One region of the Paenibacillus sp. J22P165 genome, then DNA from elsewhere that is predicted to be linked to it. Evidence: riboswitches for the same ligand, from Rfam matches in the RefSeq annotation. Region 1 holds a riboswitch; each other region holds the start of a gene.

Region 1 (3,807 bases):
GTCCGAGAAACGGCTCATCGATAATATATAAAGAGGGCTCGATCAGGAAGGCATTCATAATCATGACCTTTTGCTTCATCCCTTTGGATAAATGGCTCGCGAAGCTATTCAGCTTGTCTTTCATTTGGAACTGTTCTAACAAGGACTGGGAACGGGTTTCGTAATCCTCCTTGGAAACGCCGTAAGCCATAGCCGTTAATTCAAGGTGTTCGCGTATCGTAAGCTCTTCGTATAGCTCTGGACTTTCAGGCACATAAGCATATGTCGCACGGTAAGGTAATGGATTTTCGGCTAGTGTTAAACCGTTAATGCGAATGGACCCTTTTTGAGGTTGAAGCAGCCCGAGTATATTTTTGATGGTGGTACTTTTACCTGCACCGTTGAGTCCGATCAACCCCATCATTTCACCTTGACGAATGGAAAAGGTAAGATCATGAAGAACAGGTTTGTTGGGTAAATATCCACCGAATAAAGCGTTTACTTGCAAGATGGGACCCATCTCAATTGCCTCCCTAAATAGCAAATTATTGGTACTTTTTGATCAAATACTTCCAGAATCATTATAAACAAATTTGCATTTTTAGCCTAGTTTTGGTCATTATACTATGAAAAATAGCGTATACGTACGTTAAAGTTAGATAAATGTAGATATAATTGGGTTATATTCGAAAAATAATCGAAATTTAATCGATTTAGCCCTTTTTAACGGGTGTTAATCCCTTTACAGGTTGAGATTAACAGCGTAATATACTTTTCATAATAACTTAATATCCAATTTGCCAAATTTCCATTCGCTGAGTTCCAAATGTGGAAACGGGGGAACCACTGCAAGCTTAATTCGTATTCAAAATACAGTTAAGTAAGCAGATTGAGTAACAGGGGTGAATCATGGACGTCAAACGAATCGTTTGCGTCTGCGTAGGGCGACTCTCACGTCCGAATCCGTCAGCTAACCTCGTAAGCGTAAGAGAGGTAACGATTGTCGTGCGTGCTATTTGTATTTCATTATGCAAACTAAGCCAGCGAGAAGAGTCCTCTTCTTGCTGGCTTTTTGTCCTCATACAGGGTTTTACACAGATCGGAAGACATAAATTAACCCGGAATTCATAGGATGATGAATAGGTAAAAGGGGGGGACGACCAGATTCAGCAAGGCATTGTATGCTGATGATGGCGAGCATGTTAAGTTAAACTAAAAACCTTAGTCGCGTCAAATTTAATCATGCTGTAACCTGGCGGCGAGGCTTTGAAGGAGGACCGAAGAAGTGGGCAGTATCTCAATTAGCGAGACCCATGTAAAACGATCATCCAGCATGTCCTTCGCATTGCGATGGAAGCATGAAAACTTGCGTTTGATTTTAAGCCTAGCTATAATCTCAATCGCAATGACTTTCATGTTTTTGGTGTTGTTGTACGGAACGGCTACCAAGAGCGTATCCGTGGTTGTGAATGGACAAGAAACTATTGTGCACACGAAGCAATGGGTCCTGCAACGCCTACTGGATGAACAAGCCATAACGATTGGTGAGCACGATGAAATTTCAGCTTCACTCACGACCAAGCTCAAGGGTGGAGACAAATTTGTAATCGAGCATGCCTCACCAATTCAATTGACTGCTGATGGAAAGACCACCACTGTTTACACAACTGCAAGAACGGTAGAAAGTGCATTGCAACGTTTAAATATTGCACTTGGGGAGAATGACCGAATGACTCCCGAACCGACGGCCGCTCTAGCTACTGGCGATGAAATCAAAATCGTCCGTGTGAAGAAAGAGACGGAGGAAGTATCTGTACCGATCGCATTCGAAACAGAGAAAAAGAATGACGCGTCTTTACTTAAAGGGAAAGAGCAAGTCGTCCAAGAAGGTAAAGAAGGCGTATTGGTCAAGAAGAAAGAAAAGACTTTCGAAGACGGTGTTTTAGTCGCGGAAGCAGTTGTGGGTGAAGAAGTACAAACAGAAAGTGTTAAAAAGGTAGTTTCCGTAGGCACCAAAAACCCTGTGGTTGTTCTCTCTGCCTCTTCACCGAGCGTGGATGAGGTTTCCAAGAACGGTGTGACCTTCGGTTACAAACAAATTCTCAAAAACGTGAAGCTTACAGCTTATTCAGCGGGCGCTGCGTCGACAGGCAAAACCGAAGGCTCATCGGGCTATGGTAAAACCTACACAGGTACTACCGTGACCGAAGGTCGTACGATTGCGGTCGATCCGAAAGTTATTCCGCTTGGATGGTGGGTATACATTGAAGGAATTGGCTTCCGTCGCGCTGAAGATATTGGCAGCGGCGTGAAAGGTCAAATGATTGATGTGTACTATGAAGATCACGGCTATGCCAATAAATTCGGCACGAAGCAAGGGTACACTGTGTATGTGGTTGGCCCTACAAAACCGTCCCAAAACTAACGTGTAAACGGTAGTTGTGACGGGAACACTACTAAATACACGTAGCTTGGCATCTGCCTGCGCGAAAGAAGAGGAGACCCCTCTTCTTTTTCTGCGTACTGGGGAAGGAAAACGGTGATGATAAAAGAAATGATCGTTGTGGAAGGCAAGGACGATACGGCAGCCATCAGGCGCGCTGTGGAGGCGGATACGATTGAAACAGGCGGCTCCGCTATCGGACAAGCCGTCCTCAAGCGAATCGCGCTGGCACAGCAGCGCAGAGGCGTCATTATATTCACGGATCCGGATCACGCCGGTGAGCGGATTCGTAAAATCGTAGCAGCCAAGGTGCCTGGCTGCAAGCATGCTTTCATTACGCAGGAGCAAGCTGCGTATAAAGGTGATATTGGCGTCGAGAATGCGACGCCGGAGACTATCCGTAAGGCGCTTCAGAGCCTGCGGACGGAGTATGACGCTGCTGTCTCGCAGCTGACGATGGAAGATTTGATTGCTGCCGGACTCATCGTGCATCCCGATGCGGCAGCTCGTCGATTGACGGTAGGCAATGCACTTGGTATTGGCTATTGCAATGGCAAGCAATTTTATAAGCGATGCGCGATGTTTCAGATATCGCGAGAGGAATTCGAAGCGGCACTTGAGCATTTGAATTGATTGACGAGAACGAGAACCTATAGATACGAGGTCTATACTATGAATATAACCGGACAAGAGGTTGTTGTAACAGCAGAAGATGTGGCAACACCAAGTAAAACGAAACAAATTATTAAGAAAAATGGACTCGTGCTGAAGAAGAGCCTGGGCCAGAACTTCTTAATCGATCAAAATATATTGAGCAAAATCGTTATGGCCGCTGAGCTCGGGCCTACGAAAGCTGCGCTGGAGATCGGCCCGGGTATCGGCGCGCTCACACAACAGCTAGCCAAGCTTGCTGGCCGCGTGCTAGCCGTTGAGATTGATCAGCGTCTGCTGCCCATTCTGGACGAGACGCTGGCGCCATACCCCCATGCCACTGTCGTTCATGGGGATATCTTGAAGACCAACCTGCCGGAGTTGTTCCAGCAGCATTTTGAAGGCATGGAAGGCGTCAGTGTTGTCGCCAACTTGCCTTACTACATCACGACACCGATCATCATGAAGCTTCTGGAAGAGAAGCTTCCTCTCGAGAATATCGTCGTGATGATCCAAAAAGAAGTGGCCGACCGCATGGCGGCACGTCCGGGCACCAAAGATTACGGCAGCCTTAGCATTGCCGTGCAGTTCTACTGCGAGCCGGAGCTTGTCACGATCGTGCCTCGCACCGTCTTCGTGCCGCAGCCGAACGTCGACTCCGCTGTCATCCGGCTGAAAGTACGTCAAGCGCCGCCTGTCGAAGTGGCGGACGTGGACTTCTTCTTCGCTGTCGT
Region 2 (3,807 bases), on a different contig from region 1:
ACATTAAAGAAAGCGTCCATATGAGGGTTGTTTTCCTGTAAGCCTTCATTTCGTGCAGAAATATGTTCATTGTCCGATTAGGCCTCCTTTTCGTAGTAATGCATGAAGATCTCTTCTAGATCTGGTTCCTCGATCCAAAGATTCTCGATGTCAATGTCAGCAATTCGTTTCATCACATGATTAATATCGCCTTTAAATAAGAAACTGGTGGAATGCCCCTTCACTTCAATATTATTGACGCCAGGCATTTGGAAGTAATTCGTGTCCAATACATAGGCAGAGTCGATCTTAAATTTCTTGTAATTGTTTTCTTTTAACGTGCTGATTTTCTCGACCGTAACAATTTTTCCTTCTTTAATAATCGCCACGCGATCACACAATCGCTGAACTTCACTTAATATGTGGGAGGAAAATAATATCGTAGCCCCTTTCTTATTTTGCTCTTCGAGCAAATCAAAAAACTTTTGCTGCATGAGCGGATCAAGCCCACTCGTTGGTTCATCAAGAATAATGAGCTTTGGCTCATGGAGCAGTCCCTGAACAATGCCCACTTTCTTTTTATTACCTAAAGACAAATCCTCGATTTTTTTAGTGACATCCAGATCCATAATCTCAATTAATTCTTTCATTTTCTTGGAACAGTCTTTTTTGTAGAAACTCGCAGAGTACTTTAACAGATCAATTACTTTCATGTTGTCGTAATAAAACACTTCGGATGGCAAATAACCGATCTCTTGCCTAATCTCAGGGGCGAACTTGACGCTGTCTTTTCCAAAGATACGAGCAGTACCGCTTGTTGGATAAATGAGAGACAGTAACGTTCGAATCGTTGTTGATTTCCCAGCACCATTGGGTCCGATAAAACCGAAAATTTCCCCTTCCTCAATCGTAAAGCTAATGTTGGATATTCCTCTTGCGTTCCCATAGGTCTTCGTCAGATTATTAATTTCGATTACACTCATCTGGAGGGCCTCCCTTATTTAGTTGATAGTGAACATAGCAAAAAGAAGCCCTAAGGCGTAGAGAAACTCTACTCTCGGACTTCTTCAATGAAAGAAGGTAAGGGTGTGATTCTCTCTCAAAGCACTTACGAGGTTAGCTGTCGGATTCGGACTTGAGAGCGTCCTACCTAGACTTGTTACAGTCCAGGATTCACCCCGTGAAGCCAAGTGTGATTGAAATGGCTTCGGTTGGTTCCCCCGTTTCCCATGATGGGAATTAAGTGTTTAATATTGGAAATATTCATTTGTTAAATGAATCATACGCCGATCAATGTGGATTGTAAAATGCAAACTTACCCGATATTCTCGGTTTTTTGACCCTCTGACCGAAAGGCAGTCGATTTAATGAGATGGCATACTCATTTCTAACGAATTCTACAACGTGACTTCTTTTTAGAGGGATATCAATGACTTTCCTATGACCAGATGGCAGAAACAGCGAGAAATTTTCATAAAAAAGGAAAAGTAGTGCACGCTACAAGTAACGAACGTGGTTGAAGGGGAATATCCCAATGAGTGAACGCGATTTGGTCAGCAAGCTAATCAATAAGTTAAGTAGGAAACATACAACAGTTCACAATCAAAGTCAGAATCCGCTGCCATCTGTGATAGAAGCAGATCAGCATAAACTGTATAGAGATTTAGAGAAAAATGAAGAAATGCTTCGCTCGATTTACCATAATTGCTCAGACGTGGTTTTTCGATCTGTCCGAATTGGTGGAAGAATCAAAGCCATTTTAGTGTATATAGAAGGTTTATCGGATGCCTTAGCTGTTGATGAGTATGTCATTGCACCACTGATCCGGGAGGATTCCGAGCAGAATCATGAGGTTTGGCAGCTAGTCGAGCGAAGAATATCCGTCTCTGAAGTCAATGAAGTACATACTTTTAAGAAATGTGTCGATTATCTCTCCAATGGAAATCCGATTCTACTGTGTGACAAGGAAGCGAAAGGGCTTGCATTAGGATTATGCAAATGGGAGAAGCGCGGCATTGAAGAACCAGTTGCTGAAGTGGGTATCAGGGGACCGAGGGAAGGCTTTACCGAAACCTTACGAATCACGACCTCTCAAATACGTCGAATTATTAAGAGTCCTAGGCTCAAAATGGAAGCGATGAAAATGGGGGAGTACACGCAGACAAATGTTGTCCTTGCTTATATAGAAGGACTTGTGAATGAATCGCTATTGGTCGAAGTCAGGAATCGACTACAACGCATTCGGATAGACGGGATCCTAGAGAGTGGCTATATCGAGGAATTGATTGAGGATGCGCCTTACTCTCCTTTTCCACAGCTGCTCAGTACAGAACGCCCCGATGTGACTTGTGGCAATCTGCTGGAGGGGAGATTCGCCATTCTAATTGAGGGAACGCCCTTTGTTTTAATTGCTCCCATTAGCATTTTTTCCTTGTTTCAATCAGCGGAAGATTATTATCAGCGCTTTGTCATCTCTACATTAATTCGCTGGCTTCGTTATGGTTTTATCCTGATTTCACTCTTGCTGCCATCGGTGTATGTAGCGCTGCTTACGTTTCACCAGGAGATGGTGCCAGGCTCTTTATTGATCAGCATGGCTAGCGCGCGTGAAGCCGTACCTTTCCCAGCTCTCGTTGAAGCGATGTTGATGGAAGTTACCTTTGAAGCGCTTCGTGAAGCGGGCGTACGATTGCCGAAGCAAGTCGGCGCAGCCGTCAGCATTGTCGGAGCACTCGTCATAGGACAAGCGGCCGTTCAAGCTGGTCTTGTTTCTGCTCCGATGGTCATTGTAGTTGCGATTACCGGCATCGCTTCCTTTATGGTTCCGCGCTACGTCTCCGGAATTGCCATTCGTATGCTGCGCTTTCCGTTGATATTTCTCGCCGGCACGCTGGGGCTTCTGGGGATTATGATGGGGCTCATTGCCATCGTGCTTCATATGTGCAGCTTGCGCTCTTTTGGCGTTCCCTATTTGTCTTCTCTCACATCTCCAAAGCTGAGTGAAATGAAAGATATTTTGATTCGGGCTCCATGGTGGATGATGGATAAACGCCCACACTTTACAGGGCAGGATTACAACGAGAACCGGCAGGCGCCTGGGCAGAAACCAAGTCCTAAGCAGGATAGCGAAACGTAATGGAAAGAGTGGTGAATCTACATGCTAGAGAAGGGTCAGATATCAGCCTTTCAGCTAGGAATTATGATGTATCCGACTGTGTTAGCAACGGGCTTTTTGGCTCTGCCGACCATAACATCGCATTACGCACATAATGATCTTTGGATGACACCACTCCTTGCCTCTGTGAGCGGGTTCATTGCCATTTTTGTTGCGATTAAGTTGCATGAGCTATTTCCGAAGCAGACGATCAGCCAATACAGCACACACATTATCGGGAGAATTCCTGGATTGATCTTAAGTCTCTTCTACGTATTTCTCAATCTGCATGGGGCAGGTCAGATCGCTCGGCAATATGCTGATTTTGTGAAGGCCTGTTTCCTATTCAAAACACCGATTCTTATGATCGTTTACGCCATCATTCTGCTTGCGGCTTTCGCTGTACGAGGTGGTGTGGAGATGCTTGCACGAAGTGCTGTGATTTTTACACCTGTCTTTATTTTACCCTTGTGCATCTTTGTGCTGCTTATTCCCAACATGGACATAAAGAACATTCTTCCTTTTTTGGAAAGAGGCATTGTCCCTGTGTTTAAGGGAACGGCAGCGCCGCAGGCTTGGTTTAGTGAGTTTTTTCTAATTTCCTATTTCCTACCGTACTTAAGCGATTTGAGCAAATCAAGGAAATGGAGTGTGATCTCACTTTCATTCGTGGT
Region 3 (3,807 bases), on a different contig from region 1:
GCGATCTGTTCGACCCGACATTTTAATTTTATGAAACCAGCTTTTCCAGACACTAACTTGCATGTCGTACGCGTCACCTACTTTCTTCCAACCATTTTCTCATTATAGGCTATAATCCTCAAAATTTCGATAAAAATCGCAGATTTTCGCGCAAAAAAAAGAGCATCCGCCGCTATGCTTTCATTTGCGAAAGACACAGCGAACATACGCTCTTATTCACCCTGCATATACCATATTGAGTAACTGTCTTATAGTACGCGTTTTGCACCTACATATCTTGAGCCCCAATAGGAGCTAGCGAGACTATCAACCGTCACACCAACGGATGTTGTTGAGGAAATGAATTGATTATTTCCGATGTAAATGCCCACATGATTGACAATACCTGAAGCAAAGAAAACAAGATCTCCCGCTTTCAAATCCGTCACTCTTGTCCCTGCTTGATCGTACATTTGCACGGAGGTGCGTGGCAGCTCAATGCCTTTGGCCTCGTATACATAACGAACGAATCCAGAGCAATCGAAGCCCTTGGGTGTCGTTCCTCCCCATCGATAAGGCGTCCCCTTAAAAGTCGTTGCAGCTTGAATAATTTGAGCTGAAACGGATGACTGAACGACCTTGGCCACTGGAGCTGCTAGGGCTGCGGGTGGGGGTGCAATCCATGCTGGCTTATGAGTTTTACCGTCTTGTTCTACGATGGCGATTTTATTCGCATCGTTCCACGCAATCTCAGAGCCAAACGTCTCTGTAATGAAACGTAGTGGAACATAGGTACTTCCCTCAAGCAACGTAGGACTGCTCTCTAGTTCAACTAACTTACTGTTCACGATCGCTTTCTCTTCGTCAGTAGTAAGTTGAATGGATTGCTCTTTGTTCATGAGTGTGACGACAACTTCATCGCCTTGCTTCGCCCAATCCACTTGATAACCTAACTTCTCCGACAACACGCGAAGTGGCACTTGGAGTGTACCTGCCTTATCAATAAAAGGCTGTACTTCTGGGAACTGCACCAAGTCATCGTTAACTTGAACCTTCACCGAAGAAGAATCCGTTGCCGCATGCGCGGATGGCGCGGCGAACAGTGTAATGGCTGCGCCTAAAATAGCGCATGAACAAATAAAGCTTTTAGTAAAAAGTTTCAAAACGTTGTGCCTCCTTGAAGCCTCCGAGGTTAGTTGACGGGTTCGGGAAGAGGTTTTCCCTAGTAAGCCCCATTAGCCTAAAACTAGACTAACTGAGCATTCATTCACCCCAAATAAAGAAGTCCCCCGTACCGGAGCTTTCGATGCTCCGAGATTCGGCATTTTTTGTCTATGTTAGACTAGCACAGTTCGTTTTAGCTTGACAACTTTTGCACGATGGTAAGTGTTTCCTTTTAGGCCGAAAAGCACAAAAAACAGCTACTCTTTTCAGAGTAACTGTCTTCAAAATGCTTCAGACGTAGCCTACTGGCTGCCTGTACACCTCTGTAAACAGGATCTCCTTACAGGGATTAAACTCACTTTCAGTTAAAGGACTCGGATAACTCATGATGTTGAGAGGAAGCATGGCTTGCCCTTCTCGCAGTGGAGGCTGTGCATAAGAAAAAAGGTTCAAATGAAAACCACAGCGCTTATAGAATTCAATTCTCCGCGTCGCATCTGAGGTAGTTGGAAGCTCTACTTCAAGTACAATTGGCGTGCTTGCACTACTTATGTACTTCATCAGCATTCGCTTACCAATCCCACCACCTCTTATGGCAACATTGACAGCAATATGTTCTACAAATCGAAATGTGCTAAAGTTCCAACTGGCCAAAAAGCCGAGCAATTGCCCCTGGGCATCTCTCTCAACATCGATTCTGTAACTAGGATGAGGTAAAAGCGCCCGCTGACCCTCATACGTTCTTATTTCCGTTTCTGGAAAAGCGGCATTCATCAGCTCGAATACCTCTTCAAACGAATCCTCATTGACCATCTGTCAGCACCTCCCTTCATGTTGGTTTTAGGTTATCCAACTGGGCCGTTTCTTACTTCCCTATGGAGCTAGATGAACGACACCTCAGTTCACATGGACAAAAACCCTACCTTTCGGATCAATAAGATCTCGGAAAAGGTAGGGTATAGTCATCTTTACTCGACACTTGTTTCAGTCCTTACCATTTTGAGAAAAAGGCATGTGCCGCTGCATGGGACCCAGGAGGTGTCGCATGCCCCATGAAGGGATACACTTTAATCGATTTGTTTGGGGATTCAATTCGGTTATAGGCAGCAAATATCGCTTCTGGTAAGCAACACGTATCCTTCAATCCTACCGAAATGTGAACAGGCTGCATAATACGATCACCTAGGTTCATGATATCGAAGTAAGAAACCGTTTTCAGTACATTAGGCAGATATTCTGGGAACCGGGTAACCAGATCAGCCGCTTCGCTGAGTGAGCTAACCGAATTCAACAAGCCTAGATCCATGTGACAATGATTCGGTACATGGGCAATGGTTGCCCGAATGCGCTTCTCAAGCGCAGTAACGAGTAAGGCAATCCCTCCGCCTTGGCTTCCACCATTTACGAATACTCGCTCACTGTCGATCTCTGGCTGCTCTAACGCACATTGCACAGCACGTAAGGAATCGATCGCAACCGCTCGATAATAGCTCGTCTCCGCATCGAGAATCCCCTGTGAAATCCATCCCTTCGTCATGCCTGTCTCCTGTGGCAGCAGATTACCACTATCGCCGCCTTGCCCGCGTACATCAACCGCAAGTACCGCATAGCCCATAAGCAACCAGGCTGCATGATCCTCTGGTCTTCCCTTGGAGCCTGTATAGCCCGGGAATGTAACAATACAAGGCACCTTCTTAGACTTGCTCTCTGCAGGCAGTAACAACCAAGCATGGATCGGTGTTTCCGCAGCACCTCGCAAAACGATCTTATTCACTTCTGCTTGTACAAAATTTGATGGCACCGACTCTCTTGTATACGACGCTCCTTCTGTAGCTTCCGCGTAAGCGCGCTCCCAGAATGCAGCCAGATCAGTGGGCGCCGTTAACTCCGAATGATAATTATGTAGCCCTTGAATACGATTTTCAATTGCGTTCATTTCGGTAAGTCCCCTTTTCATGTTTTTCCCATTTTAACCTAGATATACGAGTATGACTATCGGAAATTTGAAGATTAGTTCTTCCTTCGTTGATATTCGAACCCCTGCGCGCTCTACCCGTCTGCGCCTTCATTCTTGCACGGTGGCGTGCCTCGATTCTTGAGTTCCCAGATTGGGTAGCTCTTGGGGATTAACTGGATTATCTACATCTATATCCGTGTAAAACTAGCCCTTGTGGAGATTAACTGGATTATCTACATCTAATTTTGTTAGGAATGTCCCATTAGGCGAATTTCGCCTGAAATAACGGGAGGAAATCCAGTTAATTTGCAAAATGAGATGATTTCACTTGAATTAGCTGCAGAAAATCCAGTTAATCTATTGGGCAGGAATTCCTATGGCTAACTCCGATGCTTGTGCCTGCACCAGCGCAAGGAGCAACACCTCACGCCATAACCCACGTGTAATCATTAAAAAGGGAATACTTCGCTACTCGAAAATTCATATAAACAAAAAAAGACCACCCGAAGGTGGCCTTTTCTCTTGCTCGTAAGCGGGCGGCGGGAATCGAACCCGCGCGATCAGCTTGGAAGGCTGAAGTTCTACCATTAAACTACGCCCGCATATTAAAAATAACGAAGTGGTCGGGACGACACGATTTGAACATGCGACCCCCTGCTCCCAAAGCAGGTGCTCTACCAAGCTGAGCTACGTCCCGAAGTGTGAAT
Region 4 (3,807 bases), on a different contig from region 1:
TTTGACTTCTGGCGGGGTCTCTGTAGGTGATTACGACGTTCTCGTAGAGCTATTCGGTCGATTCGACGGTAAGCTATTGTTCAATAAAGTGGCGATGCGGCCAGGGACACCAACAAGTGCGGCTTTATGGCAGGGCAAGTTGCTCATCGCATTGTCTGGTAATCCAGGAGCATCATTTGTAGGCTTCGAGCTATTCGCAAAGCCAATTATTAAGAAAATGTTAGGGAGTCAGTGTCCTGAGGCAAAAGCGTCTACAGCGTTTCTGGATGTGACTTATGATAAACCTTCTGCCTATCCCCGTTATATTCGGGGAACGACACGTGTCGAAGCAGGAACCATCTGGGTGCGACCTGCGGGCATTGATAAGTCAAGTATCATGGTGTCGATCAAAGATGCGGATTGTTTGATTTGGTTGCCTCCTGGAGGACAAGGGTATCAGCGTGGTGATGGTGTGAAGATGTATACAACGCTTTAACGGATGAACTTATAATTTTATTGATAAATGAAAAAAAGCCCGCTGCTGGAAGCTTCTATGGACAGAAGTTTCAGCAGGCTGGGCTTTTTTGCAATCTAACGAATTAACGGAAGATAGTCCTAGTAGAATGTAGCAAGAATGATGACCAACAGTACATAAAGAACAAGAATTACACCTACGGAATTTCCGTATCCTGGCGTTCCACCAACTACAGCTGACATAGTATCCCCTCCGGTTTTGAATGAATATGGGTTAAACACTATATAACATATGTAGGGCGAATACCTGTTGATTGGACGAATGCCCTTATTGCATCGGAACATTCACCTACCAAAAAGAGCTGCCCTTGTCTGATTCTCAAGGGGCAGCTCTTCCAAGCAATTAATTTGGAATTTGGTATACTTTAATTTTCTGAATGCCGAAGCTTTGCAAAGATTTTCGCGAGCCTGGGATAAAGATGTCCATTCGTTTTCCTTTAATGGCGCCACCGGTATCGGTTGCATAGACGTACATTCCGCCTTGCGGAAGACCATTAAACGAATAACCTTCAATATAAAGTTTGGTACCAAGTGGAATAACGGATGGATCAACAGCAACTGTGCCGACTGCAAGTGGATTACCCATGTAATCAAATGCGCCGTACCCACCGTTTTCAGAAGGATCTGCTGAATAAGCTGTAGACTCAAAAACTTGATAATCCGGTGCATGTTGCCCGCCATCTTTACTCAGAATAGCTAGTTTACTGCTAGCATCCCAATGGACAGGTACACCTGCAACGGTGGAAAGGAAGCGAAGCGGCACATAAACCCGCCCATTTTGATACTGGGAAGCGCCATCTAGTACGACGGTTTCCTGATCAATGTTAGCTTCTTTTTGACCTGAAACCAAGGTAATCGTATGTTTGTCATTATTTAGTGTTACTTCAATCTGGTTTCCATCTTTTTTCCAATTCACTGTATAACCAAGCTTCTCGGTTACAAACCGGAGCGGGACTTGGGTAATTTGGTTGCCATCCAAAAATGGCTGCGCATCAGGGAAATGGATCAGGTCATCATTGACTTGCACTTTCACTTCCATTGCAGCTGCTTGGGCTGAAAATGGGGAAAGAAAGCCTCCTGCCAAAACTGTTAGTGACACAGCAAGGCTAGTTAACCCTTTAGTAAGCTTATTCAATTGGTAATCCTCCTTCATGAGCCTTCGAGGTTAGTTGACGGGTTCGGGAAGAAGGTTCTCCCTAGTCTGCTCCAAGCCGAAGCAAATATTCACCCCAAGTATTTCGTCCCCCGTACCAGTGCCTTTATTTACGCACTAGACTCGGCTTCAAATATTTTATCATCATCGCCATGCTCGAACAACGACCAATATATGGTTGTACGCTTCTCATACTAGACTTAGGTCTAGGTTCAAAAACAGTCGATAGTCGGTTTTAGAACATCATATATTGCGCTACGATAGAAGTATGATGAAGGATGAGGCTGAGGATGAGGGGCGATTTTGATATGAATGATAAGAAACAGGAAATTGATCCTACTAATATATTTGACCGTATCGGCAAGATGGCTGAAACCGTCTGGCAAGAGACTGTAGGCAAAACGAATCCAGGTACTGCGTATGCAGGGAACCCTACGATAGTTCAGTTAGAGGAGCGCTATGAAGATGCGCTTCAGGCTACGATTGCGCTGCGCAGCAACATGGCTCGCGCAGAAGAGATGGCGAAGCTGCGCAGCGAGCAGGCGGAGCTTGCCATGCGCGCCGGCGAAGAGGATCTCGCGCGGCTCGCCCTGCAAGAGAAGCTGCGCGAGGAAGCCGCTTGCGAGCACTACCGCGCGCAGTACGCGAGCAGCCAGGACTTGTGCCTGGCGCTCGCAGAGGAACTGCGCGGGCTGCGTGCAGGGCACGCAGCCGAGGATGTGCAGCCGCGCAGCGGGCTGCACGGCAAAGAAGCTCGCGACACATGGCGCGAGCTGGAGGTCGCCGGCCGCGAACTCGGCCGGGAAGCGTTGCAGGGGCTCCGCGTGGCGGGCCGCCTGTCGAAGGAAACGCTGAAGGAAGCCGGAGGCAACCTTCAGCATGAACTGCGCGCGCTGCGTACCAAGCTGCAGCACGATTGGCAGCAGGAGCAGCGAACTCGCGATGAGCGAGATCCGCATAACCGAAAATAGCGTTGGCGCGTGACCTCCATGAAAGGCAAAGCCTTGCCCTATAAGGATTTGCATCTTGGAGGTCGTCCATTCTTATGGTATGCTAAGAATCGTATGAACGAAGACATGAAGCAGCAGCCAGAGGAGGTGCATCGATGGGAGAAGAAATGAAAAATAACCGCAGCCGAAATACAGCGCTTGTGCTGATTGCAGTCGGTGTTTTTTTGCTTCTAGATCATACCGTAGGCTTTTTTCCCATTGTGGCCGTAATCCTTATTTTGCTGGGCATTCACCGTGTTCGTTCACGCAAAGAACGCAAGGGTTATGTGCTGATGGGGATTGGTGCCGTCATTTTATTTGGTGATCATCTCACAATTGTCATTTCCGTTGTGTTGATTTCATTAGGTTTATTTTTCATTCGATCTAAGCAGGCTCATAAGGATGATACGTATATACAAAAGCAAAAGATTGTCGATAGTGTTCGCCTTGGTCGTGAACCGTGGATTCTAAGGAATACGTCGACGTGGTATTTGGTGGGGGAAACGTATATGGATCTCTCGCTAGCAATTCTAGAACAAAAGGAAACGACAGTTATCCTTCAGGGCGTTGTAGGGGATATTGATGTAAAGGTACCTGATGATATCGGTGTTTCCGTAACAGCTTCTGTCATGTTCGGTCAGCTTCATATCGCGGAAGAACGTGAAACAGGCGTAATGAACAAAGTGGTGTGGCAATCGGAGAATTATCAACATTGCGACCATCGAGTGAAACTCGTGCTCTCTTATATCGTAGGAGATATCAAGGTCAAAGTATTGTAACTTTGTAGAGATCGGAGATCACCACGTGGACGGCTACAAACGACGTTTAACGAATATGATATGGCGCAGCATGGGGGAGGCCATCCTCTTTAGCTTCGCTATTTTCGGTGCTATGCTTTATTTTTTGAATTCAAGAAATTTAATCGAACCCTTTACGAACTGGCAGCAGGGGGTCAAGTTTTCGTTCATGGCCCTGTTGATTCTAGGTGTTATTGGCGCGGTGTTCGGATATTGGAACAGCTCAAAGGTGACACGCAGACTTGAGCCGATGATGGAAACGATGATTTTATTGGAAAAAGGGACATTTGCCCGTGAAGGATTTCAACACGGGGAAGATGATGAGATCGGACGCTTGGGTGAACAACTTAGCCGT

What was found. A riboswitch is a leader RNA that binds a small molecule or an ion and turns the genes downstream of it on or off. The one in region 1 is predicted to bind cyclic di-AMP.
Region 2: another riboswitch for cyclic di-AMP. It lies ahead of AC58QM_RS13930 (ABC transporter ATP-binding protein); the one in region 1 lies ahead of AC58QM_RS33290 (resuscitation-promoting factor).
Region 3: another riboswitch for cyclic di-AMP. It lies ahead of AC58QM_RS15115 (C40 family peptidase); the one in region 1 lies ahead of AC58QM_RS33290 (resuscitation-promoting factor).
Region 4: another riboswitch for cyclic di-AMP. It lies ahead of AC58QM_RS29545 (stalk domain-containing protein); the one in region 1 lies ahead of AC58QM_RS33290 (resuscitation-promoting factor).

What each region holds. Positions count from the first base shown of each region.
Region 1 is NZ_JCAUAP010000022.1:12,887-16,693, forward strand. It holds gene AC58QM_RS33285 (ABC transporter ATP-binding protein) at 1-499, opposite strand, end outside; cyclic di-AMP (ydaO/yuaA leader) riboswitch at 783-979, shown strand; gene AC58QM_RS33290 (resuscitation-promoting factor) at 1,265-2,404, shown strand; gene rnmV (ribonuclease M5) at 2,522-3,055, shown strand; gene rsmA (16S rRNA (adenine(1518)-N(6)/adenine(1519)-N(6))-dimethyltransferase RsmA) at 3,095-3,807, shown strand, end outside.
Region 2 is NZ_JCAUAP010000005.1:270,764-274,570, reverse strand. It holds gene AC58QM_RS13935 (DUF2705 family protein) at 1-70, opposite strand, end outside; gene AC58QM_RS13930 (ABC transporter ATP-binding protein) at 78-962, opposite strand; cyclic di-AMP (ydaO/yuaA leader) riboswitch at 1,069-1,235, opposite strand; gene AC58QM_RS13925 (spore germination protein) at 1,514-3,115, shown strand; gene AC58QM_RS13920 (GerAB/ArcD/ProY family transporter) at 3,137-3,807, shown strand, end outside.
Region 3 is NZ_JCAUAP010000005.1:554,518-558,324, forward strand. It holds gene AC58QM_RS15110 (hypothetical protein) at 1-63, opposite strand, end outside; gene AC58QM_RS15115 (C40 family peptidase) at 249-1,142, opposite strand; cyclic di-AMP (ydaO/yuaA leader) riboswitch at 1,146-1,313, opposite strand; gene AC58QM_RS15120 (GNAT family N-acetyltransferase) at 1,435-1,956, opposite strand; gene AC58QM_RS15125 (acetylxylan esterase) at 2,135-3,079, opposite strand; tRNA gene AC58QM_RS15130 (tRNA-Gly) at 3,632-3,702, opposite strand; tRNA gene AC58QM_RS15135 (tRNA-Pro) at 3,721-3,797, opposite strand.
Region 4 is NZ_JCAUAP010000014.1:141,049-144,855, reverse strand. It holds gene AC58QM_RS29555 (molybdopterin molybdotransferase MoeA) at 1-475, shown strand, start outside; gene AC58QM_RS29550 (sporulation protein YjcZ) at 595-696, opposite strand; gene AC58QM_RS29545 (stalk domain-containing protein) at 857-1,648, opposite strand; cyclic di-AMP (ydaO/yuaA leader) riboswitch at 1,653-1,805, opposite strand; gene AC58QM_RS29540 (PspA/IM30 family protein) at 1,975-2,637, shown strand; gene AC58QM_RS29535 (hypothetical protein) at 2,656-2,787, shown strand; gene liaF (cell wall-active antibiotics response protein LiaF) at 2,772-3,434, shown strand; gene AC58QM_RS29525 (sensor histidine kinase) at 3,460-3,807, shown strand, end outside.